DNA from 4 places in the Streptomyces sp. NPDC002209 genome. Region 4 is predicted to be linked to each of the others. Evidence: riboswitches for the same ligand, from Rfam matches in the RefSeq annotation. Region 4 holds a riboswitch; each other region holds the start of a gene.
The links. A riboswitch is a leader RNA that binds a small molecule or an ion and turns the genes downstream of it on or off. The one in region 4 is predicted to bind cobalamin.
Positions count from the first base shown of each region.

Region 1 (7,193 bases), on a different contig from region 4:
CCGGCGTCGGCTTCGGGCTGGCGGCGTTCTACCGCTACTACACGCGCGAGCCCTGACCGGAAGGCCACTGACCCGGAAGGCCGGGGCGGGGGGCGCGGCCCCCCCCCGGGGCCCCCCGCCCCCCCCCCCCCCCGCGGGGGGGGGGGGGGGCCGCCCCCCCCCGGGGGGGCCCCGCCCCCCGCCCGTATCCCAGGGCTCAGTCCTCGGGCGAGGACTCGCAGCCGGTGGCAGAAGTGGCCCCCGCGGCCACGGAGGCGGCGGGGGCGGGGGCGTCCTCGCCATCGGTCCCACGGCTCGGCGGCTTCGGGGCCGGCGGGGCGTAGCGGGTGACCTCGGCGCGGAGCATGGCGTTCAGGGCGGCGTACGGGTCGATGGGCATGCCGGAACCTCACGGTGTTCGGGGGTGTGTGGGGGTACGCGCTGCTGCTCGGCCCGCTCAGCAGCGCAGGACCACACTCCGTACCGTTCCCGCGGACGGCACCGGCCCGGCCGTTCCGAACGAGCCGGCGCGCATCGCCCGGCCGGCCTGTTTCACGTGGAACACCGGCCGCGGCAGCTGCCGTACACCCGGCGTTCCGCGCACGACGAGGCGTACGGCGGGCCGCACTTCGGGATCCGCTGCCGGATCGGACTCCCCCTCGACGGGGGCGCCCGGCTCGCTCGGCGCGCCGGACCCGCTGCGCTCGGCGGCGGCGGCCGCCGCTGCGGCGGTCGTGACGGCGGGACCGGACGCGAACAGGCACAGCAGCACGACGCAGGCCGCCGAAAGGGCCCTGGCCAGCGCCGTGCGTGCATGCCGTGTCCCGCTCATGCGAGGGGTCTGCCCCGACACGCCCGGGGACTCCCCGACCGGACCGCAGAAGCCCCCGACCGGGGGACGAAGACACCCCCCTCGGCTGACGGAAGCCGAGGCGGCTGCCGGTGCCCGGGGCGGTCGGGGGGTGCTCGGGGGCAGCCGCCCCCGACGCCGGCGGCCGGGCGCGACGCCGGCGGGTCAGCCGGTGCGGTGCCGGCCGGTCAGCCGTGCCAGGACCGTGGTCTCACCGCTGACCAGCCGCAGTTGGGCCCGACCGGGCCGCTGCGCGCGTCCGCTGATCCCGCCGGGCGAGACCCGGTCGACGGTGAAGACGGCGGTACGGCCGTCCGCACGCGCGATCTCGACGGTCAGCCCGCGCCGCAACTCGGCGAGGCGCAGGTCGGCGGCCGTGACCACGGCGGCGCCTGCCGAGCCCGGGGCCGGGGTGTCGGGGTCCCAGAAGGCCTCGTCCCCGTCCCCGCCCAGCGGCAGGTCGACTCCCAGACTCGGGATGGACAGCCGCAGCGGCCGTGCGGCCCGCAGCGGTGTGATGCCGGCGGCCCGCACGGGTCGCGGCCCCTTGCCGGTGGCGTGCTGCCCGGAGTGCTCCAGCTGCTCGACGAGCCGGCGGTGACCGGACAGGCCCAGGGCCCGCGAGGGCAGCGCGTCGGCGGCGGTGGCAGCAGTGGGCCGTGCGCCCTCGGTGCTCCGCAACATCCCTATGCCGGTGCCCAGCAGAGCCACTGTCAGCACGCCGACCACCCACTTGGCGCGGGGCATGGAATTCCCTCCTGGTCCGATCTCCCGGCTCCGGTGGCCGGGTCTCCTGAGAGCAGTGGAACCCCTCGCTGCCCGTCAGTACCGCTTACAACGCCGAAGACTGACGTCGCGTCACAGGCGTGTCGGCGGCCGCCCCGGACGTCTTCCCAGCTGGTGACGGGTGCACCGCCCCCGACCCGAGGATTGCGCAGGATACGGCCGAACGAGTGCACCACGCAGCGCACACGGGTGGACGGCGGGCCGATGCCCGGCAGGACGGGCCGGCGGGGCTCCCGGCGGCCAGGAGGGTCAGATCAGGACGAACGCAATCGCCGCCGCCCCCATGAGGGCGGCGGCGAGGTGGATGGCCGGGTGGCCGTAGTCGCCGAACCAGAGGTGGCGGGCCAGGCCGCCGAGGGCGGCCAGGGCCGTGATGATGCCGACCTGGGCCAGGAGCGTGGCGGCGGTGAAAGGGGCCAGGAGCAGCAGAACGGTGTTGAGCCAGAACGGGACGGCGCCCGTCCAGCCGCGCCATTCCCAGATCGCCGTCTGCATGTACCACCGGCCCCCTCATCGTCAGCTCGCGGGCTGTACAGCCTCCTGGGGTGCGGCGGCCGGGACAAGGGCCCGTTCGGCAAGAAAACCGAAGACCAGGCCGAAAGTCGTCCACATCGCGACCTGGATGGCCACGGTCGCGAGGCGGAACTGCCAGATCAGGGCGGCCGGGAAGTCCGCCGGGACCTCGTTGATGCCGGGCAGGGCCGCGTAGGCGATGGCGACCACCGCGACGAAGCCGACCGAGGCGACGACCGAGGCGTTCCAGTTCCCGAGCTTGGGCGCCAGGCGCCGGCCCAGGATGAGCGCGCCCGCCGACAGCAGCACGCTCAACGCGATCATCAGGATGTAGAGGGTGGTCCTCCGGACGACGGTGTCGGGGTCCCCGACGGCCGGCGGGTTGGAGGGGTACTTGAGGAACGGCACCAGGTTGAAGGTGACGAACAGGCCGCCCGAGACCAGCAGGGCCGTGACCCGCGGGCCGAAGCGGCCGATCCGGCCCAGGGCGTAGCAGAACACGAGCGCGGCGATGCCGCCGAGCGCGATCCCGTACAGGAGCGTGCCGGTGCCGAGGCCTGCCGTGGCCTGGAGGGCCCGGCTGACCGGGGCCGCCTCCTCGGCGTGATCGTGGGCGGCGTGGCCCGCCTCCTCGATGGCGATCGCCGCGTCGACCTTGGACTCACCGAGGACGTACGCGACGAGGAACGCGGCCACGCCGGCGAGCAGACCCGCCAGCATGCCCCGGACCAGCAGGACGCGGGGGGAAATGGAGTTCATGGTTCGGTTCTTCCCTTGCTGGTGGAGATCAGTGGCAGGGGAAGCCGAGGAGGTGGCGACCGTCGTGCATCCACTCGTGGACGGTGTCGCCCTCGAAGAGCGCGGTGGCGCCCTGCTCGGCACCGACGAGGTAGAGCAGGACGAGCATCAGGACGCCGACGAACAGGGCCCAGGGGGCGAGCGCGGAGAGCGAGATCGGGGTGACGGCAGGGGCCGTCGTGGGCACGGCGGAGTGAGCCATGGCAGAACCTCCAGAGGGAACACGCGTCCCGGTCAGTGGTGCTAGCGACGACATGGCGGGTCTGACTTCTCCTCCCCCTCCGGGAGGATTCACAGTGGCGCGACCGTGCCGGATTTTCACCGGTACTTCCGTCATACCGTCGTCTTTTTTTGGTTGTCGTCCGAGACCGTACCGCGTTTACGCTCCCCTTATGAAGAGCGACGTAGTACGAGTTCAGTTCGTGAGACGTCCATTCGACGACGCCGCACGGCAGATGCGCTTCGGCCACGGCGACCCCTGCCCGGAGTACGCGGGCCTGCAGGGCCCCGACACGGGGCAGTGGGCCGGGCGGACCCTGGACGAGGTCGCCGCCGAGGATCCGGCCGCCGTCCGGAGGTGGCTGACGGACCCCGACTACGCACCGCCCGGCGGCGAGTCCGTCACCGCGCTGATCGCCCGCGTCGGCGCCGCGCTCGCGGCTCTGCCCGCGGGCACGCACCGCGCCGTGGTCGACCAGGCCGTCGTACGGGCGGCCGTCGTGTCCGCGCTGGAGCTGCCGGCCGCCGCGTTCTGGCGCCTCGACGTACGGCCGGACACGGTGACCAGCCTCACCGGCCGGCTCGGGCGGTGGAACCTCCAGCTCGGACAGCCGGCCGGGACGTAGCCGGAGCACGACGTGCCGCGGGCAGCACGACGGCCCGGACCCCGCGACGCGGTCCGGGCCGAGCGGTGACGAGGGGCGTCAGGCGACGATCCAGTCGCTCGTCGCGATCACCGGCTGCACGCCGTCGCGGTGCACGGTGCCCTCGATCAGGCCGTACATCCGGTCCGCCGCGAAGTAGACCTCGTTGTCGTTCTTGAGGCCGAAGGGCTCCAGGTCGACGAGGAAGTGGTGCTTGTTGGGGAGGTTCAGGCGTACCTCGTTGACCCGCGGGCAGTGGTCGAGCACCCGCTCGGCCATCTGGTTGAGGGTCTGCTGCAGCGAGTACGAGTAGGTCTCGGCGAACGCCTCCAGCATGTTCTTGCGGACCTTCTTGTACGACTGGTCCCAGTCGTACGCGGAGTCGTCCGCGGCCAGCGCCGAATGCGCCCAGCGCGCGGTGACCTTGGTCGCCAGGATGCGGTCGTACGCCTCCTTGAGCGTCGTGTACTTGTCCTTGATGTAGCCGTGGAACTCGGAGTTCGTCGAGTTCATCACCGTCAGGTCCTTCAGACCCGAGATGACCTGCAGACCGGTCGTCTCGCTGTACGTGATCTGCGCGGTGCGCACCTCCTGGCCCTTGCGGACGAAGGAGTGCTGCTCCTTGCGCGTCGGGACCGGGATCCGCTCCCAGGCGTACTCCTCGATCCGGATCTGCGCCTCGCGGATCGGCGACTGGGAGGAGACGAAGTGCTTCGCGAGCAGGATGCCGAAGGCCTCGGGGGAGGCGATGCCGTGCTCCTTGCCGAAGGCGTACACCGTGTTCTTCGTGGTGTCCGTCGGCAGGCAGTTGGCGTTGTCGCCGGTCAGGTGGACGTCGCGGAACTCGCCGCGGAGCGCGACCGAGACGTTGAGGTCGCGGATCTCGTGCCACGAACCGTCGCCGCCCTTGCGGGTGACCTTGACGATGCGGTTCTCGGCCTTGCCGTACTGGTTCTGCGCCAGGACGTGCTTGCTCATGGTGTCTTCCTTCGGTGCCTCGGGAACACGGAGTCCGGTGGTCTGGATCCCGTACGCCCGGCGTCCAGCGCCCGCCCCCGACCGCAGGACGTCCCGCTCCCCGCCGTTCGGCCCCGAAGGGGCCGCCCCGGGACTGACGTGCATCCCGGTCCGTAGGTGCTGCTTCGGATTGCAACATGTGCGCAGGGCGTTGTTACCCGTACAGATCATCCGAACACCGGCACCCACGGCTTGGGCGACCGCACAGCGCAGCAGGTCAGACAGTGTGCGTATCCGCGACCGACAGCGCCTCGTCGAGGATCGCGAGGCCCTTGGCCACGTCCTGCGGGCCGATGTTGCAGGGCGGGGCGACGTGGATGCGGTTGCCGGCGGTCAGCGGCCACAGCCCGCCCTTCTTGCAGGCGGCGGCGAACTCGGCCATCGGCGCGTTGTCCGCCCCGGAGGCGTTGTACGGCACGAGCGGCTCGCGCGTGCGGCGGTCCCGTACGAGCTCCAGGGCCCAGAACGTGCCCAGACCGCGTACCTCGCCGACCGACGGGTGCTTCTCGGCGAGGGCCCGCAGGCCCGGCCCCAGCAGCTCCGTGCCGGTGCGGGCGGACTGCTCGACGATGCCCTCCTCCTCCATGACGTTGATCGTCGCCACGGCGGCTCCGCAGGCCAGCACGTGCCCGGAGTACGTCAGCCCGCCCGGGTAGGGCCGGCGGGCGAAGGTCTCGGCGATGGCGGCCGAGATGGCGACCCCGCCGAGCGGGACGTATCCGCTGGTCACGCCCTTGGCGAAGCAGATCAGGTCGGGGGTGACGTCCCAGTGCTCGGAGGCGAACCACTTTCCGGTGCGGCCGAAGCCGACCATGATCTCGTCGAGGACGAAGACGATGCCGAAGCGGTCGCAGAGCTCGCGGACCCCGGCGAGGTAGCCGTCGGGGTGCACGAGCACGCCCGGGGCCCCGCCGACGGTCTCCAGGATGATCGCGGCGATGGACCGCGGGCCTTCGAAGACGATGGTGTCCTCGAGGTGGCGCAGGGCGCGCTCGCACTCCTCGGCCTCGGTGGCCGCGTAGAAGGGCGAGCGGTAGGCGAAGGGCCCCCAGAAGTGCACGACACCGGCGGTCGCGCTGTCGTTGCCGAAGCGGCGGGCGTCACCGGTCAGGTTGATCGCGGTGGACGTGGCCCCGTGGTACGAGCGGTACGCGGACAGCACCTTGGGCCGGCCGGTGTGCAGCCGGGCCATCCGTACGGCGTTCTCGACCGCCTCGGCGCCCGCATTGGTGAAGAAGATCTTGTCGAGGTCGCCCGGGGTGCGCTCGGCGATCAGCCGGGCCGCCTCCGAGCGGACGTCGACGGCGAAGCCGGGCGCGACGGTGCAGAGCCTGGCCGCCTGCTCCTGGATGGCCGCGGTGACCTTGGGGTGCTGGTAGCCGATGTTGGTGTAGACGAGGGCGCTCGAGAAGTCGAGGTAGCGGTTGCCCTGGTAGTCCCAGAAGTACGCGCCCTCGGCCCCGGCCACGGCGAGCGGGTCGATGAGCTCCTGCGCCGACCAGGAATGGAAAACATGCTTCCGGTCGGCGTCTTTGACGGCGGCGAGCGCGTCGGCAGCTTCTGCGTTCATGTCCCGAGCGTAGTTGTCCACGATGCGGACCCCGGGGAGGGTGGAATCCCCGTCCGCTACTTCGTGCCGGGCGTCCACTTCATCCCGAGCCGATACGCACGCGAGATGACGTCCTGCACGCCCGGACCGTCCTCGGGGGTGAACCACCGCACCTCGCGGTTGACCATCAGCTCGTCCTTCCGGCGCTTGATCAGGGCGATGGCACAGGAACGGGCCCGCGGCGGACACTCGTCCAGCCGGACCTCGAACCGGTCCCCGCGAGGGGACGACAGCGTCACGACGGCGTCGAGCCCGCGGAAGTCCGCGAGGCCTTCGTAGATGTAGACGAAGAGCAGCAGCTTGGAGAACTCGGCCTGGTGGTCGAGGTTGATCACGAGGTTCTCGCCGGCGTCGCGCGCGCCGGTCCGGTCGTCCGCGTCCAGTGCGACGAACGGGAAGTCGTCCACCGCCCCGAACGCGTTCCCGAGGGCCTGCACCACGGTCTTGCTGCCGTCCCGGCACACGATCATGCAGCCGAGGTCCAGGTCGACGTCCGCCGCGGCGCCCGCCCGCAGGGCGCCGCGCAGCCGGCCGAACAGGCCCCGGGCCGTCTGCGCCTCCCGTCGGGCGGCTGCGCGCGGCGACGTCCAGTTCAGGTTCACCCGGATCAGGCCGGAGGTCACCCCGTGCTTGTCCAGCGACACCGCAGGGGCGGCCTTGGTGAGTATCACGCTTCTCGGCTCGGTCATCTCGCCGGCGCCTTTCCCGGAGGGTGCGGGGGGCTTCCACCGTACGGGCCGCCGTGCCGCGCGTGGTCGGTACGGCGGAATCCGGTGCT
Region 1 covers NZ_JBIARX010000006.1:420,042-427,234, forward strand. The annotation lists gene ACFYXK_RS15770 (hypothetical protein) at 1-56, shown strand, start outside; gene ACFYXK_RS15775 (hypothetical protein) at 197-379, opposite strand; gene ACFYXK_RS15780 (hypothetical protein) at 437-811, opposite strand; gene ACFYXK_RS15785 (hypothetical protein) at 995-1,576, opposite strand; gene ACFYXK_RS15790 (hypothetical protein) at 1,865-2,110, opposite strand; gene ACFYXK_RS15795 (CbtA family protein) at 2,132-2,887, opposite strand; gene ACFYXK_RS15800 (CbtB-domain containing protein) at 2,916-3,128, opposite strand; cobalamin riboswitch at 3,165-3,314, opposite strand; gene ACFYXK_RS15805 (histidine phosphatase family protein) at 3,349-3,771, shown strand; gene pucL (factor-independent urate hydroxylase) at 3,850-4,767, opposite strand; gene ACFYXK_RS15815 (aspartate aminotransferase family protein) at 5,024-6,376, opposite strand; gene ACFYXK_RS15820 (hypothetical protein) at 6,433-7,104, opposite strand.
Region 1: it holds a riboswitch for cobalamin, as region 4 does, so the genes downstream of both, ACFYXK_RS15800 (CbtB-domain containing protein) here and ACFYXK_RS05285 (ribonucleoside-diphosphate reductase subunit alpha) in region 4, are expected to answer to the same signal.

Region 2 (7,193 bases), 260 kb from region 4:
CCGCGCGAGCTCCGCGCTCCCGCCCGCCAGCACCTCGTACTGCTTCTTCTGCCCCCGTACGGGCACCTCGCTGGGCAGCGCCCGGATCAGCCCGGCCTCCTCCAGGCGGCCGAGCTCGCGGTAGATCTGCTGGTGCGTCGCGGACCAGAAGTACCCGATCGACCTGTCGAACCGCCGGGTCAGCTCCAGCCCCGACGAGGGCTTCTCCAGCAGGGCGGTCAGGATGGCGTGCGGCAGCGACATGCGGCCATCCTAGGGATGCGGGAGACCGAGGCCCGCGAGCCCGGCATGATCCACGAGACGCCCCCTAGACCCAAGCGGCGAGGGCTTCGGGGGATTTCGGGCCCGGGGCGTGCGGGGGGAGGAGGCCGTGGGCGCGGAGGAAGGCGGTCACCGCCGGGGACCAGGCCTGGCGGAGGCCTGCCGAGGCCAGGAGCTCCGGGTCCGACAGGAGGTCCTGCGCCGGGCCGACGCGGATGCCCGACGGGGTCAGCACCGCCGCGTCGTCGGCCCAGCGGACCGCCAGGTCGACGTCGTGCGTGGCCATGACCACCGTGGTGCCGGCCGCTCGCAGGCCCGCCAGGACGTCCAGCAGCCGCTCCTGACCGTCCGGGTCCAGGCCCGCCGTCGGCTCGTCCAGGATCAGCACCCGCGGAGCCATCGCCACCGCCCCCGCGATCGCCGCGCGCTTGCGCTGCCCGTACGAGAGCAGGTGCGTCGGGCGGTCCCGCAGCGCCGTGATGTCCAGCGCGGCGAGCGCCGAGTCCACCCGGGCGCGGACCTCGTCCGCGGGCAGCCCCATGTTCATCGGGCCGAAGGACACGTCCTGTTCCACCGACGCCGCGAACAGCTGGTCGTCCGGGTCCTGGACCACCAGCTGAACCGACGTGCGCAGCCGGACCAGGCCCGCCCGGTCGTACGACACCGCCGTCCCGTCCAGGCGCAGCGCCCCCGAGCCGGGCCGCAGGCCCCCGCTCAGCAGCCGCATCAGCGTGGTCTTGCCGCTGCCGTTGCGGCCCAGCAGGACCAGTGCCCGGCCCTCCGCGATGGCGAAGTCCACGTCGGACAGGACCGCCGGGCCGTCCTCGTACGCGTAGCCGGCTCCGGCCAGTTCCACCAACGGGTTCACAGGTACAGCCCCTTCAGGGTGAGAGTCAGGGTGATCAGGACCGCCAGCAGGGCCCCCGACGCCGCCAGGAACCGCCACGACAGGGCCGCCTCGGGTACGAGGACCCGCAGGGCGCCGTCGTAGCCGCGCCCGGCCAGGCCCACCTGGAGCCGCGCCGCGCGGTCGAAGGCCCGTACGAAGGAGGTCGCGGCGAGCCCGGCCAGCGAACGCCACACCGCGGCCCGGCCCGACTGCCCCAGGCGGGCCGCCTGGGCGCGCCGGACCTGGGCCATCGAGTCCAGCAGCAGGAAGCCGATGCGGTACATGACCAGCGCCACGTCCACCACCGGCGCCGGGACCCCGGCCCGGACCAGCCGGGGCAGGACGTCCGAGACGGGCGTCGTGAAGGCGAACAGCAGCACGCCGAGGGAGGCCGCCGAGGTCCGCAGCAGCAGCTCCGCGGCATGCCGGGGGCCGTCGGGGGCGAGCGAGACGAACCCGGCCGGTCCGCCGACGGCGACCAGCAGCGGCAGTGCGCCCGTGACGCAGAAGCCCAGCGGGATCCGGAAGGCCCGCCACAGCCGGCGTCCGGCCACACCGGCCGGGCCGAGCAGCACCGCCAGCGTCGCCGCGGCGACCAGCGGTCCGCCGGGCCAGGGCGGCAGGCACACGGCGGTCACCGTCAGCCCCAGTCCCAGCAGGGCCTTCTCGAGCGGATGGCGGCCACGCCAGCGACTGCTGTGCGCGGCCACGTCGATCGGCAGCACCGCCTACGACCCCGTGGCGCCGGTGCCCGAGGGAACGCCCGCGGGGTCCGGCGGAGCCGCAGCCGTGTCCGCGGCCGCGGCAGCCGCCGCGGCCGCGCCCTGCCGGCGGCCCTTGCGGACGCCGAAGTAGTACGCGAGCACGCCCGCGCCGAGCGCCGCCTGGAGGGCGAAGAGTGCCGACTCCACCTCCCCGGAGGGGGGTTCGTACAGCGGCGAGAACCACGGCTCGTAGTCCGGCTTCAGCTCGGTGATCGCCGCCTCCGCCTGCGCGTCGGCGCCCGTGAACGGCTCCTCCTTGCCCTCGCCCAGTCCCAGCGCGAGCGGCAGCACGGCCAGGGCCGCCACCAGGAGCAGCAGCAGGCCGTTGATCTTCGTGTTCCGGTTCATCGCCATCAGACCGCCGTCGCCTTCTGCCCGCTGCCGCCGGTCAGCTTCGCGACGCCCAGCCGGACCAGGTCCGACTTGCTCGACTGCATCAGCAGCCGCATCACGAGCACCGTCAGCAGGCCCTCGCTCACCGCGAGCGGGACCTGGGTGACCGCGAAGATGCCCCCGAACTTCGCCAGCGCCCCCGGGAACCCGCTGCCCGGGTCCGGGAAGGCCAGCGCCAGCTGCACGGAGGTCACGCAGTAGGTGACCAGGTCGGCGAAGAAGGCGCCGAAGAAGACGGTCACCATCAGCGGGACGCCGAGGCGCTTCAGCAGCAGATAGACCCCGTACCCCGCCCAGGGCCCGGCGATCGCCATGGAGAAGACGTTCGCGCCGAGTGTGGTCAGTCCGCCGTGCGCCAGCAGCAGCGCCTGGAACAGCAGGGTGATCGTGCCGAGCACCGCCATGATCGGCGGCCGGAACAGGATCGCGCCGAGCCCGGTCCCGGTGGGGTGCGAGCAACTGCCCGTCACCGACGGGATCTTCAGTGCGGAAAGGACGAAAGTGAATGCACCGGACGCCCCGAGCAGCAGCGTGCTCTCCGGGTTCGCCTTCACCTCGCGGGTGAGGGCGCGCACACCGTGGACGACGAACGGAGCGGACGCGGCGCCCCAGGCGACCGCGTGCAAAGGGGGCAGAAACCCCTCGGCTATATGCATGGGTAGGGAGACCTCTCCAGCACCTCGTGGATGGACAACGCGCCCCGGCCGGTCTCCTGGCTCTCGGGTGCTGATGCCCTGACTCCGCCTTCCCGGGCGATGCGGATCCCCCCGCGCCGCCCAGTGGCTTCCCAGAGGAGTGGAGCCGGACTTCCCGTTCACAGTGGCGAGGGCCGCACCGGTTTCCCACCGGTTTCCCGTACACCAAGGCCCGTTGACCCTAGTCGGACGGACGGACCGGTACCAACCCGGCCCGAACGGGTGCGGTCCGCTGGCGGCCCCGGCGATCGCCGCCCAGGCTGGCAGCGTGGCCGCCGACTACGACTACTCCGACCTGACCGCCCTCTACGTCAACTGCACCCTCAAGCGCTCGCCCGAGCCCAGCAACACCGAGGGCCTGATCGAGCGGAGCCGCGCCGTCATGGAGGCGGCCGGCGCCCGGACCTCGCTGATCCGCGCCGTCGACCACGACATCGCCACCGGTGTCTGGCCCGACATGACCGAGCACGGCTGGGAAACCGACCAGTGGCCCGTCCTGTACAGCCAGGTCATGGACGCCGACATCCTCGTGCTGTGCGGACCGATCTGGCTCGGCGACAACAGCTCCGTCATGAAGCAGGTCATCGAGCGGCTCTACGCCTGCTCCTCGATCCTGAACGATCAGGGCCAGTACGCCTATTACGGCCGCGTCGGTGGCGCGCTCATCACCGGCAACGAGGACGGCGTCAAACACTGCGCCATGAACATCCTCTACAGCCTCCAGCACCTCGGCTACGCCGTCCCGCCGCAGGCCGACGCGGGGTGGATCGGCGAGGCCGGGCCCGGGCCCTCGTACCTGGACCCCGGCTCGGGCGGTCCCGAGAACGACTTCACCAACCGGAACACGACCTTCATGTCTTGGAACCTCATGCACCTGGCGGCCCTGCTGAAGCGCTCGGGCGGGATCCCGGCGCACGGCAACCAGCGCTCGGAGTGGGACGCCGGCTGCCGCTTCGACTTCCCGAACCCCGAGCACCGGTAGTCCCTCACGCCGATACGTCGGCCAGCGTCCACTCCCGTCTTCACCGGCACACGTTGCGGTGGGCGACGTCCAGCACGAACCGCTCGGGCCCGTGCAGCGTGAAGGAGGTGAAGGCGGGCTTGGCGTCGAAGGCGGCGCCGAAGGTGACGTACCCCTCGAAGTCGCCGGTCATGGCGAGGCCCTTGAGCCGGGGCAGGTAGATCTTGACGAGCTTCGGCCCGTGGTACGTGCTGTCGCCCGCGCGGTCGTGCGCGGCGGCGGGGTGCAGGCGGATCTGCAGGAAGTGCTTCCCGGCCAGCGGGACGGGCATGCCGGACCCGTCCTGGACCGGCTTCGGCACGCGGGTGACGACGACCTCGGGGACGCGTCCCCGCAGGTCGATGACGATGCGGTCGTACGTGCAGTGCCCGCCCCAGCGGGCGTTGACGACGAGCGGCGTGGGCCGGACGACGGCCGAGGCCGGCGCGGCGAGGGTGATCCCGGCGGTGAGCAGCGCACCTGTGGCCAGGGCCACGAGCTGCCGGCGGCGGAGGTGGTTCATGACGTCCCCCTGATTCTTCGGAGGCGGGGACCGGTGTCACTGCTGAGGACACTCCGGGCAGGCTCATGGTTGCACCCAAAACGCCAGAAACAAAAAGAAAAGGGACCAATCGCCCCCTATCGGGGCAGGAGGGTGCTCAGCTCGGCGTCGAGGTCGTAGTGCCGCTGCTCCTCGCCCCGCGGCACCAGCCCGACCAGCCGCCGGCACAGCGTGCGCACGTCCTTCGCACGGGCGGACACCACGCAGCTCCGCTCGCCGTTGGTGAAGGCGAGGAACACCCGCGGCTCCCTGCCCTGCCAGCGGGGCCACACCTGGACGTCCCCCTCGCCCGTCGCGCAGACCTCCCCGTCGAGCAGCAGGTCCCGGGAGAAGACCCAGCGTGCCACGTGCATCCCGGCGCCCCGGAAGTCGAGGGCCAGCTCGTAGGGCCGGTCGCAGCGGTAGGTGAAGGCCCCGAGCAGCGGAAGGGGTGCGGGCGAGGCCTCCAGCCGGAGCGCAAGGACGTGGTGCTCGATACCGTCCGTGCCGTCCATGCGCTCCACCTCTCCGTCGGCTCGCGGGGGGAGAATCCGCCCTCTCGGGCAAGCTAGCCCACCTGCCGGCCGCCCCAGCGGGCCGAAGGTCCCGACCCGGAGGGCCGCTGGGCCCGTCTTGGCACAGGAAAGCGAAGGGGCCCGCCCTCCGGGGGAAGGGCGGGCCGCTGCGTCACCGGTCCGTTACGGGACGGGGTTGAAGACGAGCGAGTCGTTGGACTGCCCGACGGCGGTGAAGCCGGCGCCGTTGGCCTGGGCGCCGTTGCTCTGGTTGGACGCCCCGGAGCCGGTGGCGACCTGCTGGGTGGTGGAGGCGTTGCCGAGGTTGCTGCCGGCGACCCCGCTCCCGAGGATCTCGGCGACGGCGGCGTTGGACGAGACGCCCGCACCGGCCCCGTTGTCGGCCTGGGCGACGCCGGCGAAGAGCGCGACGGCGAAGGGGAGCGAGGCGACGGCGGAGATCACGCGGATGCTGCGGTTGCTTGCCATGATGAAGTCCTCCAGTACGCAAAAAGGCTGCGGTCCAAGGCGGTTGGCCGGCCGCCGGGGGTGTGGCCGCGACGTCACGTGATCACCATGGCGCAGGTGATCATCGAGAAACCAGCCCGCGGCCGAGGGTTCGCCCTCACGCGTGATCAACTCCCCGCAAACCTCAAATCACCTGCGAATTAAGCCTGTTGCGGCGGGCAACGCGGAGGGGCCCGACGCGTTGCGCCGGGCCCCTCACTCGTCATGCGTGCCGGATCAGCACTCGATGACGTTGACCGCCAGACCACCGCGGGCGGTTTCCTTGTACTTGACCTTCATGTCGGCGCCCGTCTCCTTCATGGTCTTGATGACCTTGTCGAGGGAGACCTTGTGGGTGCCGTCGCCGCGCATCGCCATCTTCGCCGCGGTGACCGCCTTGACCGCCGCCATGCCGTTGCGCTCGATGCACGGGATCTGGACGAGGCCGCCGACCGGGTCGCAGGTCAGGCCCAGGTTGTGCTCCATGCCGATCTCGGCCGCGTTCTCCACCTGCTCGGGGGTGCCGCCCAGGACCTCGGCGAGGGCGCCGGCCGCCATCGAGCAGGCCGAGCCGACCTCGCCCTGGCAGCCGACCTCGGCGCCGGAGATCGAGGCGTTCTCCTTGAAGAGCAGGCCTATCGCGCCGGCCGCCAGCAGGAAGCGGACCACGCCCTCCTCGTCGGCGCCGGGCACGAAGTTCACGTAGTAGTGCAGGACCGCCGGGATGATGCCCGCGGCGCCGTTCGTCGGAGCGGTGACCACCCGCCCGCCCGCGGCGTTCTCCTCGTTCACGGCCATCGCGTAGAGGGTGATCCACTCCATCGACAGCGCCAGCGGGTCGCCCTCGGAGCGGAGCTTGCGGGCGGTGTTCGCCGCCCGGCGCCGGACCTTCAGGCCGCCGGGCAGGATGCCCTCGCGCGACATGCCGCGCGAGACGCAGGCCTGCATGACGCGCCAGATCTCGAGCAGGCCCTCGCGGATCTCCTCCTCGGTGCGCCAGGCCTTCTCGTTCTCCAGCATCATCGCGGAGATCGACAGCCCGCTTTCCCGGGCCATGCGCAGCATCTCGTCGCCGCTGCGGAAGGGGTACTTCAGCTCGGTGTCGTCGAGCTTGATCCGGTCCTCGCCGACCGCGTCCTCGTCCACCACGAAGCCGCCGCCGACCGAGTAGTACGTCTTCTCCAGCAGCGGGGCGCCCGAGGCGTCGTAGGCGAAGAGCGTCATGCCGTTCGCGTGGTACGGCAGGGAGCGGCGGCGGTGCAGGATCAGCTGGCTCGGCTCGTCGAAGGCGATCTCGTGCGCCTCCCCGATCTCGGTGCCGAGCAGGCGCAGGCGCCCCGTCCGGCGGATGCGCTCCACCTCGTCGTCGGCCGTCTCCACGTTCACCGAGCGGGGGGAGTGGCCTTCCAGGCCCAGCAGCACGGCCTTGGGCGTGCCGTGGCCGTGGCCGGTCGCGCCGAGGGAGCCGTACAGCTCTGCCCGGACCGCTGCGGTCTGGGCGAGTACGCCGTCCTTCTTCAGCCGCGTCACGAACATGCGGGCGGCCCTCATCGGACCGACCGTGTGGGAGGAGGAGGGACCGATGCCGATGGAGAAGAGATCGAAGACGGAGATGGCCACGGTGGCGG
Region 2 covers NZ_JBIARX010000002.1:346,531-353,723, forward strand. The annotation lists gene ACFYXK_RS06440 (PadR family transcriptional regulator) at 1-243, opposite strand, end outside; gene ACFYXK_RS06445 (energy-coupling factor ABC transporter ATP-binding protein) at 308-1,129, opposite strand; gene cbiQ (cobalt ECF transporter T component CbiQ) at 1,126-1,875, opposite strand; gene ACFYXK_RS06455 (energy-coupling factor ABC transporter substrate-binding protein) at 1,879-2,268, opposite strand; gene ACFYXK_RS06460 (energy-coupling factor ABC transporter permease) at 2,268-2,963, opposite strand; cobalamin riboswitch at 2,992-3,187, opposite strand; gene ACFYXK_RS06465 (flavodoxin family protein) at 3,271-3,984, shown strand; gene ACFYXK_RS06470 (hypothetical protein) at 4,025-4,525, opposite strand; gene ACFYXK_RS06475 (SsgA family sporulation/cell division regulator) at 4,642-5,058, opposite strand; gene ACFYXK_RS06480 (hypothetical protein) at 5,242-5,547, opposite strand; gene ACFYXK_RS06485 (L-serine ammonia-lyase) at 5,803-7,185, opposite strand.
Region 2: it holds a riboswitch for cobalamin, as region 4 does, so the genes downstream of both, ACFYXK_RS06460 (energy-coupling factor ABC transporter permease) here and ACFYXK_RS05285 (ribonucleoside-diphosphate reductase subunit alpha) in region 4, are expected to answer to the same signal.

Region 3 (7,193 bases), on a different contig from region 4:
ACCGCGGTGAACGGGAAGTGGGTGGTGCTCGTGCTCATCCGCTGATCACTCCTTCGAGTGGGCTGCGCCCGCGACATGCTGAGCGAGAGCGGCCCTCGGCCATGCTGGTCATCTGCTCCCCGCGGTGACGGGGGTGGTCCGCTCCTCCACGAGCACGTGATCGAACTGCTGCTCTGCTCCCCGCCTCCGCGGGGATCTCCCGGGCCTTCACGGTGCGCCCGGTGGGAGGAACGGGAGGCCCGACGGGGCTCCGGTCTCGATCAGGCGGAGCAGGGCGTCGGTGTCCGCGTGCTCGGCGATCAGGTCGCCCAGCAGGTCCAGCTGCTCCTCCCGCAGGGCGCCGAACGAGGTGTCCGGGGACGGGACGAAGCGGCGCCCGGCAGCCGCGGCCACCTCGCGCAGGAACGCCCTGCGGAAGCCGTCCGACTCCAGCGAGCCGTGCCAGTGGGTGCCCCACACCGACCCGACCCGGCAACCGTCGAGGAACGGCTCCCCGCCCAGGACCTCGGCCACCCCGTGGTGGATCTCGTAGCCCGTCACCGGCTCGCCCAGCGCCGCACCCTCCGGCCGCGCCAGGGTCTTCTCCCGCTCGAAGCGGATCCGCACCGGCAGCAGGCCGAGCCCGTCCACCGAGCCCGCCCTGGACTCGACCTCGTCCTCGATGTGCTCGCCGAGCACCTGGAAGCCGCCGCAGATGCCCAGCACCGGCCGCCCCTGTGCGGCCCGCCGCGCCAGCGCGTCCGCGAGGCCGCGCTCGCGCAGCCACTCCAGCGCCTTCACCGTGCCCCGGGTGCCCGGGACCACCACGAGGTCCGCGTCGACCAGTTCCTCGGCCCGGTCCACGAACCGCACCACGACCCCCGGCTCCGCCGCGAGCGCGTCGACATCGGTGAAGTTCGACATCAGCGGCACCGCGCACACCGCGACCCGCAGGACGTCCTCGCCGACCGGCGGCGCCACGACCGACTCGCGCACCGCGCCCCGCAGGGAGACCCGGAGCCCGTCCTCCTCGTCGATGCCCAGCCCGTGCCGGAACGGCAGCACGCCGTACGTGGCCCGGCCGGTCAGGTTGCGCAGCATCTCCATGCCCGGCTCCAGCAGCGACACGTCGCCGCGGAACTTGTTCACCATGTATCCGGCGATCAGCGACTGGTCCTGCGGCGACAGCAGCGCCGTCGTCCCGAAGAACGAGGCGAAGACCCCGCCCCGGTCGATGTCCCCGACCACGACCACGGGGAACCGCGCGGCCCGCGCGATGCCCATGTTCACGATGTCGGTCCGGCGCAGGTTGATCTCGGCCGGACTGCCCGCCCCCTCGCAGATCACGGCGTCATACGTGCCCCGCAGCTGCTCCAGGCAGTCCGTGACGACCCCGAGAAGCTGTTCCTGGCGCCCCCCGTGGTAGCCGCGCGCACTCATCTCGCCCACCGGCTTGCCCAGCAGCACCACCTGGCTGCTGCGGTCGCTGCCGGGCTTGAGCAGCACGGGGTTCATCAGCGCCGTCGGCTCCACGCACGCCGCCTGCGCCTGCATCGCCTGCGCCCGCCCGATCTCGGCGCCCTCGCGCGTCACGAAGGAGTTCAGCGACATGTTCTGCGCCTTGAACGGCGCCACCTTCACGCCCTGCCGGGCCAGCCAGCGGCAGATGCCCGCCGTGACCACGCTCTTGCCCGCGTCCGATGTCGTACCGGCGACGAGGAGCCCCCCGCCCAGCTTTCCGCCGCTCACCGGCGTCCCCTCCCAGCCACACGCGACACCGCACAGCGCAGTGCCACACACGCCCCCAGCGCCAGCCACGTCACCTGCCGTGACAGCCGCACCGCCCGATCGATGTCCGCGACCTGCACCGGCCGCCCCGCCCCGCCGTTCAGTACGGCCCGGTGCTCGACCCGCCCCCCGTACGCCAGGGTGCCCCCCAGCCGTACGCCGAGCGCCCCGGCGAACGAGGCCTCCACCGGGCCGGCGTTCGGGCTCGGGTGCTTGGCGGCGTCCGCGCGCCAGGCCCGTACGGCTCCCCGCCGGTCGGGCCCGGCCAGTACGGCGGCCAGCGCGGTCAGCCGGGCGCCCGGCCAGCCCGCGAGGTCGTCGAGCCGGGCCGAGGCCCAGCCGTAGCGCAGGTACCGCGGCGACTTGTGGCCCACCATCGCGTCCAGGGTGTTCACGGCGCGGAAGGCCAGCAGCCCGGGGACACCGGCGGCGGCGCCCCACACCAGGGCCCCGACCACCGCGTCGGAGGTGTTCTCGGCGACCGACTCCACGACGGCGCGGGCCATCTGCTGCTCGTCCAGGGCCTGCGGGTCGCGTCCGCACAGGTGCGGCAGCCGCTCCCGGGCCACCTCGGCGTCCCCGGCGGCGAGTGCGCCGCCGATGGCGCGGGCCTCGCGGCCCAGGGAGGTGCCCCCGACGACGGCCCAGGTGGCCGCTGCTGTCAGGGCGATACGGGCGGCTGCGGGCCGGGAGCGCACGGCGCGGGCGCCCAGCGCACCCACGGCTGCCGCGCCCCCGGCGCACACGAGGGTGTGGAGGAGGCCCCGGGCGCGGTCGTCGCGCCACAGGGCGCCCTCGACTGCGGAGGCTGCTCGTCCGAAGGCGGCCACGGGGTGCCCTCGGCGCGGATCTCCGAGGATCCGGTCGCCGATCAGGCCCGCCGTGGCGCCGTACGCGAAGACGCGATCGGCACGCATGGTGGCAGGTATGTCCTCACTCAGGGTCCGCGCCCTGGTTCGACGTGTCCGGCGGTGGGAGTTCCTGGCTCCCGGGGCGCACGTGCCGCGTGCTCCCCGGTGACAGTGGCGGGACCGCGCCGGATTCGCACCGGACTTCCTCTCCATGCCGCCGTATTGGCTCGGGCAGTCCACCACGCACCGCGAAGGCCCGTCAACTCGCCGTTGACCTGCGGCGGGGCAGGTCACCGCCCCGGGCCGCAGGTACGGGAAAGCTCCCCCCGGGATGCCCGGAGGGAGCTTTCGTGCGCCGTGCCCGAATCGGTCAGCTGACGATCAGGTAGATGCCGTACGCCACGGCCGCCGCGACGAGCGCGAAGCAGGCGTACGCACCGCTGCGGGCCAGGGTGGCGGTGCCGCCCTGCTCGGTGGCGGCCTCGTGCTTGGAGAGGCCCACCAGGCCCAGGGTGAACAGGGCCACGAGCGTGACGGTGGCGGAGAGGCTGACCCCGAAGACGGAGCCGAGTGCTGCCCAGTCGATCTTCATACTGCGGAATCCTCTGTCGTTCTCGGGGTCAGACCGCGGCGGCGGGAGCCGCCGGAGCCGCGGGGACGGCGGCCGGGATGGTGGCCTTCAGGTCCTCGTCGGCCACCGCGGCGGTCGTACCGGCGGCAGCCGCCTCGGCGGCCACGGTCGGCGGGACGGTGACGGCGGCCATGGCCGTGGTGACGACACCCGGCTCCTCGGCCGCGGCCTGCTGCGCGGCGTTGACGTTGCTGTGGTCGACGACCTGGCGGCGGGAGATGAGCCAGATGGCGACGCAGGAGCCGACCAGGAAGAGCGCGACCGCGGCGACGCCGAGGTCACCGGTGCGCATGACCAGCTCGGCGCCGGAGGCGACGACGGCGGCGGCCGGCAGGGTCAGGCCCCAGGCGATGAACATGCGGGTGGCGGTGGACCAGCGGACCACACCGCCCTTGCGGCCCAGACCCGCACCCATGACGGCGCCGGAGCACGCGTGGGTGGTGGAGAGGGAGAAGCCGAGGGTGGAGGAGGCCAGGATGACGCTGGCGGCCGAGGTCTGGGCGGCGAAGCCCTGCTGCGGCTGCAGGTCGGTCAGGCCGCTGCCCATGGTGCGGATGATGCGCCAGCCGCCCAGGGAGGTGCCCAGCGCGATGGCCAGACCGGCGGAGACGATGACCCACACCGGCGGGTTCGCGCCGGAGTCCAGGGCGCCGCCCGCGACGAGGGCCAGGGTGATGATGCCCATCGTCTTCTGCGCGTCGTTGGTGCCGTGCGCGAGGGAGACGAGACCGGCCGAGGCGATCTGCCCGGCGCGGTAGCCCTTGGTGGCGGTCTTGCCGCCGACCTTGCCACCGAGCTTGTACGTGACCTTCGAGGCCAGCATCGCGGCCGCACCGGCCACGATCGGGGCGGCGATCGCGGGGATCAGCACCTTGGTGACGACGACGCTGCCGTTGACCGCGCCGATGCCGGCGGAGGCGACCGCGGCGCCGATCAGGCCGCCCATCAGGGCGTGGGAGGAGCTGGAGGGGAGTCCGACCAGCCAGGTGACGAGATTCCAGAGGATCGCGCCGACCAGCGCGGCGAAGATCACTTCCGGCTGGATGCCCTCCTCGTTGATCAGGCCCTTGGAGATCGTCTTGGCGACCTCCACGGACATGAACGCGCCGACGAGGTTGAGCACGGCGGACATGGCCACCGCCGTCTTGGGCTTGAGGGCGCCGGTCGAGATGGTGGTGGCCATCGCGTTGGCCGTGTCGTGGAAACCGTTCGTGAAGTCGAACACGAGAGCGGTGATGATCACGATCCCGAGGAGAAGCGTTATGTGCTCCATTTACCCAGGCTTCTGTTTGACGTCAGTGGCTCGGCGACCGTAGGCAACCTGAGTGAACGGAAGATGAACTGATGCGGGCGGAGCGGTGTACTGGCCCGTCGTGCCATCGGGACCTTCGTCCTGATTTTGCCGCCGATACCGCGATTAATGCACGTCAAAGCGGGGTGAACGAAAGGATCCGCAGCGGATCACAGGCCCCTGGACCCACCCTCGAGGGGGCCTGGAAGAGATCTAGATCACTCCTCCGGTCGCCCCGGCGCGCCGCTGCGCGATCCCTTCCCGGCCCCGCCCGGCGGTATGCGGAACATTCCGCTCAGGTGGCCCGCCCGGGCTCCCGCCTCGACACTGGAGCCGTGCGTACCGCCACAGCGACGGCCGCGGTCGTCGCCACCTCCCTCGTCGGTGCCGGTGCAGCCGCGGTCGCGGCCGGCCGGTACGCCGCCGACGCCGCCCTGCGGCACGAGCCCGGCCGCCCCCTGCCCGGCGAGGCGCGGCTCAGCGTCCACTCCGCCGGCTCCGGACAGATCGTGCTGACCCGCTCGCTGGCCTCCCTGCGTCCCGGTACGTACGGACTCGCCGCCCCCGGCGTGCACGCCGTGGTGGGGCCCGTCCTCGAGGGGGCCGCGCCCGGACCGGACACCGTCGTACGCCGGCTCCTCGCCGTCACCCACGGCAGCCTCGAGCCCGGCACCCGGGTCGCCCTCACCCCCCAGGTCCACGCGGGCAACCCCCGCACCGCCCTCGGGCTCGACCACGCCGACGTGGACATCCCGGGCGAGCTCGGCGGGCTGCCCGCCTGGTTCGTGCCCGCCGCCCGCGACACCTGGGTGATCACCGTGCACGGGCTCGGCGCCGGCCGCGAGCACCCGATGGTGGTCATGCCGTTCCTGCACCGCCAGCGGATGCCCGTCCTCGACCTCGGCTACCGCGGCGACCTCGGCGCCCCCGCCTCGCCCGACGGTCTCGGCCACCTCGGCGAGTCGGAATGGCGGGACGTGGACGCCGCCGTCCGCTACGCCCTGCGCTACGGCGCCCGCCGGGTCGTCCTGCACGGCTGGTCCACCGGCGCCGCCATGGCCCTGCACGCCGTGGAGCGCTCGGCCCTCGCCGACCGGATCTCCGGGCTCGTGCTGGACTCGCCGGTGCTCGACTGGCACGCCACCCTGCGCGCGCTGGTCGCCGCCCGCCGCACCCCGGCCCCGCTGGTGCCGCTCGCGGTGCGGGCCGCCGAGGGGAGCGCCGGGCTGCGCGCCGAGGGCCGGGGGGCCGGGGCGGACCCCGCGGCGCTGCGCGTCCCCGTCCTGATCTTCCACGGCCCGGACGACACGCTCGCCCCCTGGGAGCCCTCCCGCCGGCTCGCCGCCGCCCGCCCCGACCTCGTCACCCTGAAGACCGTCCGCGAAGCCCCGCACGGGGCGATGTGGAACGCCGATCCGGCCGGATACGAGGAAGCCCTGAGGCGCTTTCTCACCCCTCTTATGTGAAGGCCGTGTGCCGGACGGGACAGGGAGGGTGCATTCTCCCCGTATGTCCCCCTGGCGACCGGCGATAATGGCTGGTTCCGTTTGGGCTTTCGGCCGGTGACGGGCGAGACTGCTTCCGTGACGTCCCGAAAGCCTGATGAGCAGTTGGCTCGCGACTCCAGACTCCGACTCGTCTCCCCGCGTTCCGTCGCCGCGGCCCGCAAGGCGGTGACCGACCGACGCGCCCGTACCGCCTCCCGGCCCCCGGCGGGCACCCCGGCAACGGCCGAACTCGCGAACCGGGCCCGGGCCTCGCTCGCCGACGCCGTACGGCTCGCCCGCTGGGCCGAGCTCAACCTCGGCGCGGGCGACGGAGGCCGACCCGCGCCGGCGGGGGCGCTGCCCGCGCCCGATGTGGAACGGGCCGCCGCTGAACTGAACCTGACACACGGGCAGATCCGGGTCGGCTGGGACCGCGCCCGGCTCGCCGGCCTCGTGGAAGTCCACGGCGGCCACGCCCGGCCCGGCTGGCGGCTGCGCGCCTGGGACCGCGACGACACCGCCGTACTGCGCGGCTGGGTCGCCCTGTTCGACGCCTGGTCGCTGGTCCACCCGGCCCCCGCCGACATCGCGCCCGCGGTCGTCGCCGAGGTGGTCGAGGCGATGCCCCAACTGCTGTCGCTGCTCCAGCTGTCCGCCGGTCCCGTGACCGTGCCGGACCTGCTGGACCTGCTCGGCCAGCGGGTCACCGAACTGCGCGACGAGCGGTGCGAGGTCCCCTACGACACCCCGGTGCACGAGACTTCGCCCTCTGACGGGACGCCGGCCACCGCCGACGCCGGGGCGGCCGGCCTCGATGTGGCCGTCGCGGTCGCGGAAGCCGCCCACGCGGCGCCCGTCCCGCTCGCCCGGCTGCTGCGCTGGGCGCTCGGCGGACTCGCCGCCGTCGACGCCGTCACCCTCGGTCCCGCGCAGGCCACGCTCACCCCGCTCGGCAGCTGGGCCGTCTGGGTCAAGCTCGAACAGATCTGCGTCGCCGCGCAGAGCCCCGCCGGCAACATCGAGCAGTCCGCCGCCGCGATGCTGCACGGCTGCGCCCGGCTCACCCCGGGACCGGCCCGCGCCGAGTACCAGGCCTGGCTCGCCGCCCGGCCCGTCCGTCACGCCGTCAGCGAGCTGCTGCACGCCGCCCGAGGGGAGGACGCCCT
Region 3 covers NZ_JBIARX010000001.1:53,929-61,121, reverse strand. The annotation lists gene ACFYXK_RS00315 (putative cobaltochelatase) at 1-38, opposite strand, end outside; gene ACFYXK_RS00310 (cobyric acid synthase) at 208-1,713, opposite strand; gene ACFYXK_RS00305 (cobalamin biosynthesis protein) at 1,725-2,684, opposite strand; cobalamin riboswitch at 2,723-2,874, opposite strand; gene ACFYXK_RS00300 (hypothetical protein) at 2,989-3,210, opposite strand; gene ACFYXK_RS00295 (anion permease) at 3,239-4,522, opposite strand; gene ACFYXK_RS00290 (alpha/beta hydrolase family protein) at 4,876-6,006, shown strand; gene ACFYXK_RS00285 (hypothetical protein) at 6,124-7,193, shown strand, end outside.
Region 3: it holds a riboswitch for cobalamin, as region 4 does, so the genes downstream of both, ACFYXK_RS00305 (cobalamin biosynthesis protein) here and ACFYXK_RS05285 (ribonucleoside-diphosphate reductase subunit alpha) in region 4, are expected to answer to the same signal.

Region 4 (7,193 bases):
GATGGTCGCGTACGGCTTCGTCGCCTCGGTGCTGCCGGTGTGGATGCTGCTCGCGCCCCGCGACTACCTGTCCACCTTCATGAAGGTCGGCACCATCGCGCTGATGGCGGTGGGCGTCGTGCTGGCCATGCCGACGCTGAAGATGCCCGCGGTCACCGACTTCGCCGCCCGCGGGGACGGGCCGGTGTTCGCCGGATCGATGTTCCCCTTCGTCTTCATCACCATCGCCTGCGGCGCCCTGTCCGGCTTCCACGCACTGGTCTCCTCGGGCACCACCCCGAAGATGATCCAGAAGGAGACCCAGGTCCGGGTCATCGGCTACGGCGCCATGCTGACCGAGTCCTTCGTCGCCGTCATGGCGATCATCGCGGCCACCATCATCGAGCCCGGCCTGTTCTTCGCGGTCAACTCCCCCGCCGGCGTCATCGGCACCACCGTCGAGACCGCCTCGCAGGCCGTGACCCACTTCGGCTTCGCCGTCTCGCCCGAGTACCTCGCGCAGGCCGCCAAGGACGTCGAGGAGGCCAGCCTGCTGTCCCGTACGGGCGGCGCGCCGACCTTCGCACTCGGAATGTCGGAGATCTTCTCGTCCGTGCTCGGCGGCGCCGGGATGAAGGCGTTCTGGTACCACTTCGCGATCATGTTCGAGGCGCTGTTCATCCTGACGACCCTCGACGCGGGCACCCGCGTCGGCCGGTTCATGCTCCAGGACACCCTCGGCAACGTGCACAAGTCCTTCAAGGACATCAGCTGGAAGCCGGGCGTGTGGCTGGCGAGCGCGCTCGTCGTCGGCGGCTGGGGCTACTTCCTGTGGGTCGGCATCAAGGACCCGCTGGGCGGCATCAACCAGCTGTTCCCGCTGTTCGGGATCGCGAACCAGCTGCTCGCGGCGGTGGCCCTGGCCGTCTGCACCACGCTGCTCGTCAAGTCCGGGCGGCTCAAGTGGGCGTGGGTCACCGGCGTCCCGCTGGCCTGGGACGTGGCCGTCACGCTCACCGCGAGCTACCAGAAGGTGTTCTCCGACGACGTGAAGGTCGGCTTCTTCGCGCAGCGCGACAAGTACCAGACCGGCATCGACGCCGGGAAGGTACTGCCGCCCGCCAAGAACATGGACGAGATGCACACCGTGGTCACCAACGCCACGGTGGACGGCGCGCTGTCGGCCCTGTTCGCCGCCTTGATCATCATCGTGCTGCTGGACGCGGCGCGGACCTGCTTCAAGGCGATCGCCGCCCCGGAGGCGGTCAGGCTGTCCGAGGTCCCGTGGACGGAGTCGAAGATCATCGCCCCGGCCGGTCTCATCGCGACGCCCGAGGAGCGGGCGGAGCTCGCCGCCGCCGGCCTGGACTCGGGCGGCGGCCGCGTGAAGGAGCCGGTGGCGTGAGCGGGGTCCGCGCGGCGCTGGCGAAGGCGCGGTACTTCGTACGGGAGTTCTCGGGCGAGGCGGCGTACGACCGCTACGTGGCCCACGCCCGTACGCACGACCCGGACGCGGAGGTCATGACCCGCCGCGCCTTCGAACGCGCCCGCACGGACTCGCGCGAGGCGGACCCCCGCGAGGGCTTCCGCTGCTGCTGAGCACGTACGTGAAGGGCCCCGCCGGACGCTTCCGGCGGGGCCCTCGTGCGTGTTCAGCGCACCCAGTCCTTCAGGGGCTCGGTCGGGAAAGAGAACCCGACGGGGTCTGGCAGCTCGACGTCCTTGCCGAAGGGGATGGTGCGTACCGTCTCGTACAGCTTCCCGTTGGGATCGCTGTGGACATGCACAAGGCAGTTGTCCCGGTCGATGAGGAGGTAGACGGGAATGCCGGTCGCCGCGTACGCGCCGGGCTTCGCCTTACGGTCGCGTGCGTCGGTGTCGGAGTCGTACGACGTAACCTCGACGACCATCAGGACAGGAGCCGGGTCGGCCCACTCCCCCTGCCCTTCGAATGCGCCATCCGGGGCAAGGGACGCATCCGGGCGTGCCCGACCCGAACGGTACTGCTCGACCTTCAGGCCGCGTTCCACGTGGAGCCAGACCTCGGGCCGGTGCTGCATACAGATGCGGGACAGCCACACGACGATTCGGTCGTGATCTCCGTCAGGCACCGCTTTGACCCCCAGCTTCCCGTCGATGAATTCCAACCGCAGCCCCTCCACCTCTCTGGCGCCTATGCGCGCAAGGGTCTCGAAGTCCTCGGTCAGCATCTGGGGCCTGTCGGTCATCACGGTCATGCCTCGCTCGCCTTCCTCGACGGTGCTGTCTCCGACGATAGCGCCGGGCACCGACAGCCGTCCGGCACACTCGGTGGCATGGACATCGTGATCAGGGAAGCGCTGGCGGCGGAGTACGGGACGCTCGGGGAGATCACCGCGCAGGCCTACCTCGGGGACGGGCTGCTCACCTTCGGCGAGGACGACCCGTACCTCGCGCGGCTGCGCGACGTGGCCGGGCGGGCGCGCGACGGGGTGATACTCGTCGCCGCCGCGAGCGACGGACGGCTCCTCGGCGGTGTGGCGTTCGCCGCTCCCGGGAGCCCGCTGTGCGACATCGCCGTGGCCGGCGAGGCCGAGTTCCGGATGCTGGCCGTCGCCCGGGAGGGCCGCGGCCGGGGCGCCGGGGAGGCGCTCGTACGGGCCTGCATGGAGCGGGCGAGGGCCATCGAGGGCGTACGGCGCCTCGTGCTGTCCACCACGGACGACATGGCCGGCGCCCACCGGATCTACGAACGGCTCGGCTTCGTCCGTACGCCCGAACGGGACTGGGAGCCCGTCCCCGGCCTCCCTCTGCTCACGTACGGTCTCGAACTGTAGCCACGCCGACACAACATCTAGGGGGTCGCACAGGAAGCGGCCCCCACATGTATGCTCATGCTCGCTGTCGTCGCAGGGGAATCCGGTGCGAATCCGGAACTGTCCCGCAACGGTATGAAGTACACCCATTGGTGTCACCGCAAGTCCGAGGACCTGCCGACAGTGCGCCCGGCTCGACCGAACCGGGTGCCGACACGTCCGGGCCTCGCGGTTGGGCCGGTGGACGCCGCGCGGTGCTGCCCCGTCATGCCCGCGCGCGCCCGCTCGCGCCCGCACCGCAGGTGTCCCGGAGCCGAGCGAGGGAGAGCTCCCCCCGTGACCATCGCGCCTTCCGCACCGCGCGCCGAGTCCGACCCGTCCGACACCGGAATCGAGACCGGGGGACCTGGGGCCGCACTGCTGCGTACCCTCACCGAGCTGACGGCCGACCTCCCCGACACCGACCCGGGCCGGGTCGCCGCCGCCGCGCTCCGCGGGCGCAGCGCCGCCGCCGACGAGGCCGAGCTGCGCGGCCTGGCCACGGAGGCCGCCGCCGGTCTCATCTCCGAGGACCCTGCGTACTCCCGGCTCGCCGCCCGGCTGCTGACGCTGGCCGTCGCCGAGGAAGCCGCGGGCCAGGGGGCCACCTCCTTCTCCGCCTCCGTCGCGGTCGGCCACCGCGAGGGCCTGATCGCGGACCGCACCGCCGAGTTCGTGGCGCTGCACGCGAGCCGCCTGGACGCACTGGTCGAGCACACGCTCGCCGAGGGCGCCGACGACCGCTTCGGCTTCTTCGGCCTGCGCACCCTGCACAGCCGCTACCTGCTGCGCCACCCGATCACCCGCCAGGTCGTCGAGACCCCGCAGCACTTCATGCTGCGCGTGGCCTGCGGCCTCGCCGAGAACGACAGCGTCCAGGCCGTCGAGGAAGTGGCCTCCCTCTACCGGCTGATGAGCCGCCTCGACTACCTGCCGTCCTCCCCCACGCTCTTCAACTCCGGCACCCGGCACCCGCAGATGTCCTCCTGCTACCTGCTGGACTCCCCGCTCGACGAGCTCGACTCGATCTACGACCGCTACCACCAGGTCGCGCGCCTGTCGAAGCACGCCGGCGGCATCGGCCTCTCGTACTCGCGCATCCGCGCCCGCGGTTCGCTGATCCGCGGTACGAACGGCCACTCCAACGGCATCGTGCCGTTCCTGAAGACCCTCGACGCCTCCGTCGCCGCCGTGAACCAGGGCGGCCGGCGCAAGGGCGCCGCCGCCGTCTACCTGGAGACCTGGCACGCGGACATCGAGGAGTTCCTGGAGCTCCGCGACAACACCGGCGAGGACCAGCGCCGTACGCACAACCTGAACCTGGCGCACTGGGTCCCGGACGAGTTCATGCGCCGCGTCAACGCGGACGCCGACTGGTCGCTGTTCTCCCCGGCCGACGTGCCCGAGCTGGTCGACCTGTGGGGCGACGAGTTCGACGCCGCGTACCGCAAGGCCGAGGCGGACGGCCTGGCCCGCAAGTCCATGCCCGCCCGCGACCTCTACGGCCGGATGATGCGCACCCTCGCGCAGACCGGCCAGGGCTGGATGACCTTCAAGGACGCCTCCAACCGCACGGCGAACCAGACCGCCGAACCGGGCCGGGTCGTGCACTCGTCGAACCTGTGCACCGAGATCCTCGAGGTCACCAACGACGGCGAGACCGCCGTCTGCAACCTCGGCTCGGTCAACCTGGGCGCGTTCGTCCTCACCGGGACGGGTGAGATGGACTGGGAGCGGCTGGACGAGACCGTCCGCACCGCCGTGACCTTCCTCGACCGCGTCGTGGACATCAACTTCTACCCGACCGAGCAGGCCGAGCGCTCCAACTCCCGCTGGCGCCCGGTCGGCCTGGGCGCGATGGGTCTGCAGGACGTCTTCTTCAAGCTGCGCCTGCCCTTCGACTCCGCAGAGGCGAAGGCCCTTTCCACCAAGATCGCCGAGCGCATCATGCTCGCGGCGTACGAGGCCTCCTGCGACCTGGCCGAGCGCCACGGCGCGCTCCCGGCCTGGTCGGAGACGCGTACGGCCCGCGGTGTCCTGCACCCGGACCACTACGACACCGAGCGCGCCTGGCCCGAGCGCTGGGACGCCCTGCGCGCCCGCGTCGCCGAGACCGGCATGCGCAACTCCCTGCTCCTCGCCATCGCCCCGACGGCGACGATCGCCTCGATCGCCGGCGTGTACGAGTGCATCGAGCCGCAGGTCTCGAACCTCTTCAAGCGCGAGACGCTGAGCGGTGAGTTCCTCCAGGTGAACGGCTACCTGGTGGAGGAGCTGAAGCAGCTCGGCGTGTGGGACGCCCAGACCCGCGAGGCCCTGCGCGAGTCCTCCGGCTCGGTCCAGGGCTTCGGCTGGATCCCGGCCGAGGTGCGCGAGCTGTACCGCACGGCGTGGGAGATCCCGCAGCGCGGCCTGATCGACATGGCGGCGGCCCGTACGCCGTACCTCGACCAGTCGCAGTCGCTGAACCTGTTCCTGGAGACGCCGACCATCGGGAAGCTGTCCTCGATGTACGCGTACGCCTGGAAGCAGGGCCTGAAGACCACGTACTACCTGCGCTCGCGCCCCGCGACGAAGATCGCCCGCGCCGCGCAGGCGGCCACCCCCGTCGCGCTGCCCCAGGCGGTCGCCGACGCCGAGGCGCTGGCCTGCTCCCTTGAGAACCCCGAGTCCTGCGAGGCCTGCCAGTAATGAGCTCCACCGACAAGAACCTCCTGGACCCGGGCTTCGAGCTCACGCTCCGCCCCATGCGCTACCCGGACTTCTACGAGCGCTACCGGGACGCGATCAAGAACACCTGGACCGTCGAGGAGGTCGACCTCCACTCGGACGTCGCCGACCTGGCGAAGCTGACGCCCGCCGAGCAGCACATGATCGGCCGCCTCGTCGCGTTCTTCGCGACGGGCGACTCGATCGTCTCGAACAACCTGGTGCTGACGCTGTACAAGCACATCAACTCCCCGGAGGCGCGCCTGTACCTGTCGCGCCAGCTGTTCGAGGAGGCCGTGCACGTCCAGTTCTATCTGACGCTGCTCGACACCTACCTGCCCGACCCGGACGACCGCGCGGCCGCCTTCGACGCGGTCGAGGAGATCCCGTCGATCCGCGAGAAGGCGCAGTTCTGCTTCAAGTGGATGGACTCGGTCGAGAAGATCGACCGGCTGGAGACGCAGGCCGACCGCCGCCGTTTCCTGCTGAACCTGATCTGCTTCGCGGCGTGCATCGAGGGCCTGTTCTTCTACGGCGCCTTCGCGTACGTGTACTGGTTCCGCTCCCGCGGCCTGCTGCACGGCCTGGCCACCGGCACGAACTGGGTGTTCCGCGACGAGACCATGCACATGAACTTCGCGTTCGAGGTCGTGGACACGGTCCGCAAGGAGGAGCCGGAGCTCTTCGACGACGCGCTCCAGCAGCAGGTCACCGACATGCTGAAGGAGGCCGTGGAGGCGGAGCTCCAGTTCGGCCGCGACCTGTGCGGTGACGGCCTGCCGGGCATGAACACCGAGTCGATGCGCGAGTACCTGGAGTGCGTCGCGGACCAGCGCCTGGTCCGTCTCGGCTTCCCCGCGGTGTACGGCTCGCAGAACCCGTTCTCCTTCATGGAGCTGCAGGGCGTCCAGGAGCTGACGAACTTCTTCGAGCGCCGCCCGTCGGCCTATCAGGTCGCGGTCGAGGGCACGGTCGACCTGGACGAGGACTTCTAGGTCGCCCGTTCCAGGCGCTTGACGGCGTCCCCGCCCATGGGGAGTACGACTCGGGTGACCGGGGTCCTGGGCGGGGGCGCTTCGTCATGTCCGTGACCGGGCGCCGCACGGAGCTGCCGGTCGATGCGGCGCTCGCGCAGAGCGCCGTGGAGCGCGGGCCCGAGGAGGAGGGCGGCGACGGCGAGGACGGCGAGGTAGTCGAGGAAGGTGTTCATGACTCCACCCTCCCCAGTGCGGCAAAAACCGGACAGTGGCAGGACTGTCATGGAAGAGCGAATTACTGCCACACTGGTGTCATGCTGAACAACGTGGCCGTGGCCCTCGTCAATGGCGTCGCCCCGTTCGAACTGGGCATCTTCTGCGAGGTCTTCGGGATCGACCGCAGCGAGATGGGGCTGCCGGTGTACGACTTCGCCGTGTGCGCGGCGGAGGACCGGCGCTCCCCGACCGGCGACGGGCATTTCGACGTCGTCGTCCCGTACGGGCTGGAGCGGCTGGAGAGCGCAGACCTGATCTGCGTGCCCGCCGACCGCGCGGCGGCGACCCGGGAGTACCCCGAGCCGCTGCTGGAGGCGCTGCGCCGGGCCGTCGACCGGGGTGCGCGGGTGCTGAGCGTGTGCAGCGGGGCCTTCGTGCTCGGCGCCGCCGGGCTGCTGGACGGCCGGCGCTGCACCAC
Region 4 covers NZ_JBIARX010000002.1:86,508-93,700, reverse strand. The annotation lists gene ACFYXK_RS05305 (carbon starvation CstA family protein) at 1-1,384, shown strand, start outside; gene ACFYXK_RS05300 (YbdD/YjiX family protein) at 1,381-1,578, shown strand; gene ACFYXK_RS05295 (Uma2 family endonuclease) at 1,632-2,216, opposite strand; gene ACFYXK_RS05290 (GNAT family N-acetyltransferase) at 2,295-2,795, shown strand; cobalamin riboswitch at 2,840-2,971, shown strand; gene ACFYXK_RS05285 (ribonucleoside-diphosphate reductase subunit alpha) at 3,111-5,504, shown strand; gene ACFYXK_RS05280 (ribonucleotide-diphosphate reductase subunit beta) at 5,504-6,517, shown strand; gene ACFYXK_RS05275 (hypothetical protein) at 6,514-6,732, opposite strand; gene ACFYXK_RS05270 (helix-turn-helix domain-containing protein) at 6,814-7,193, shown strand, end outside.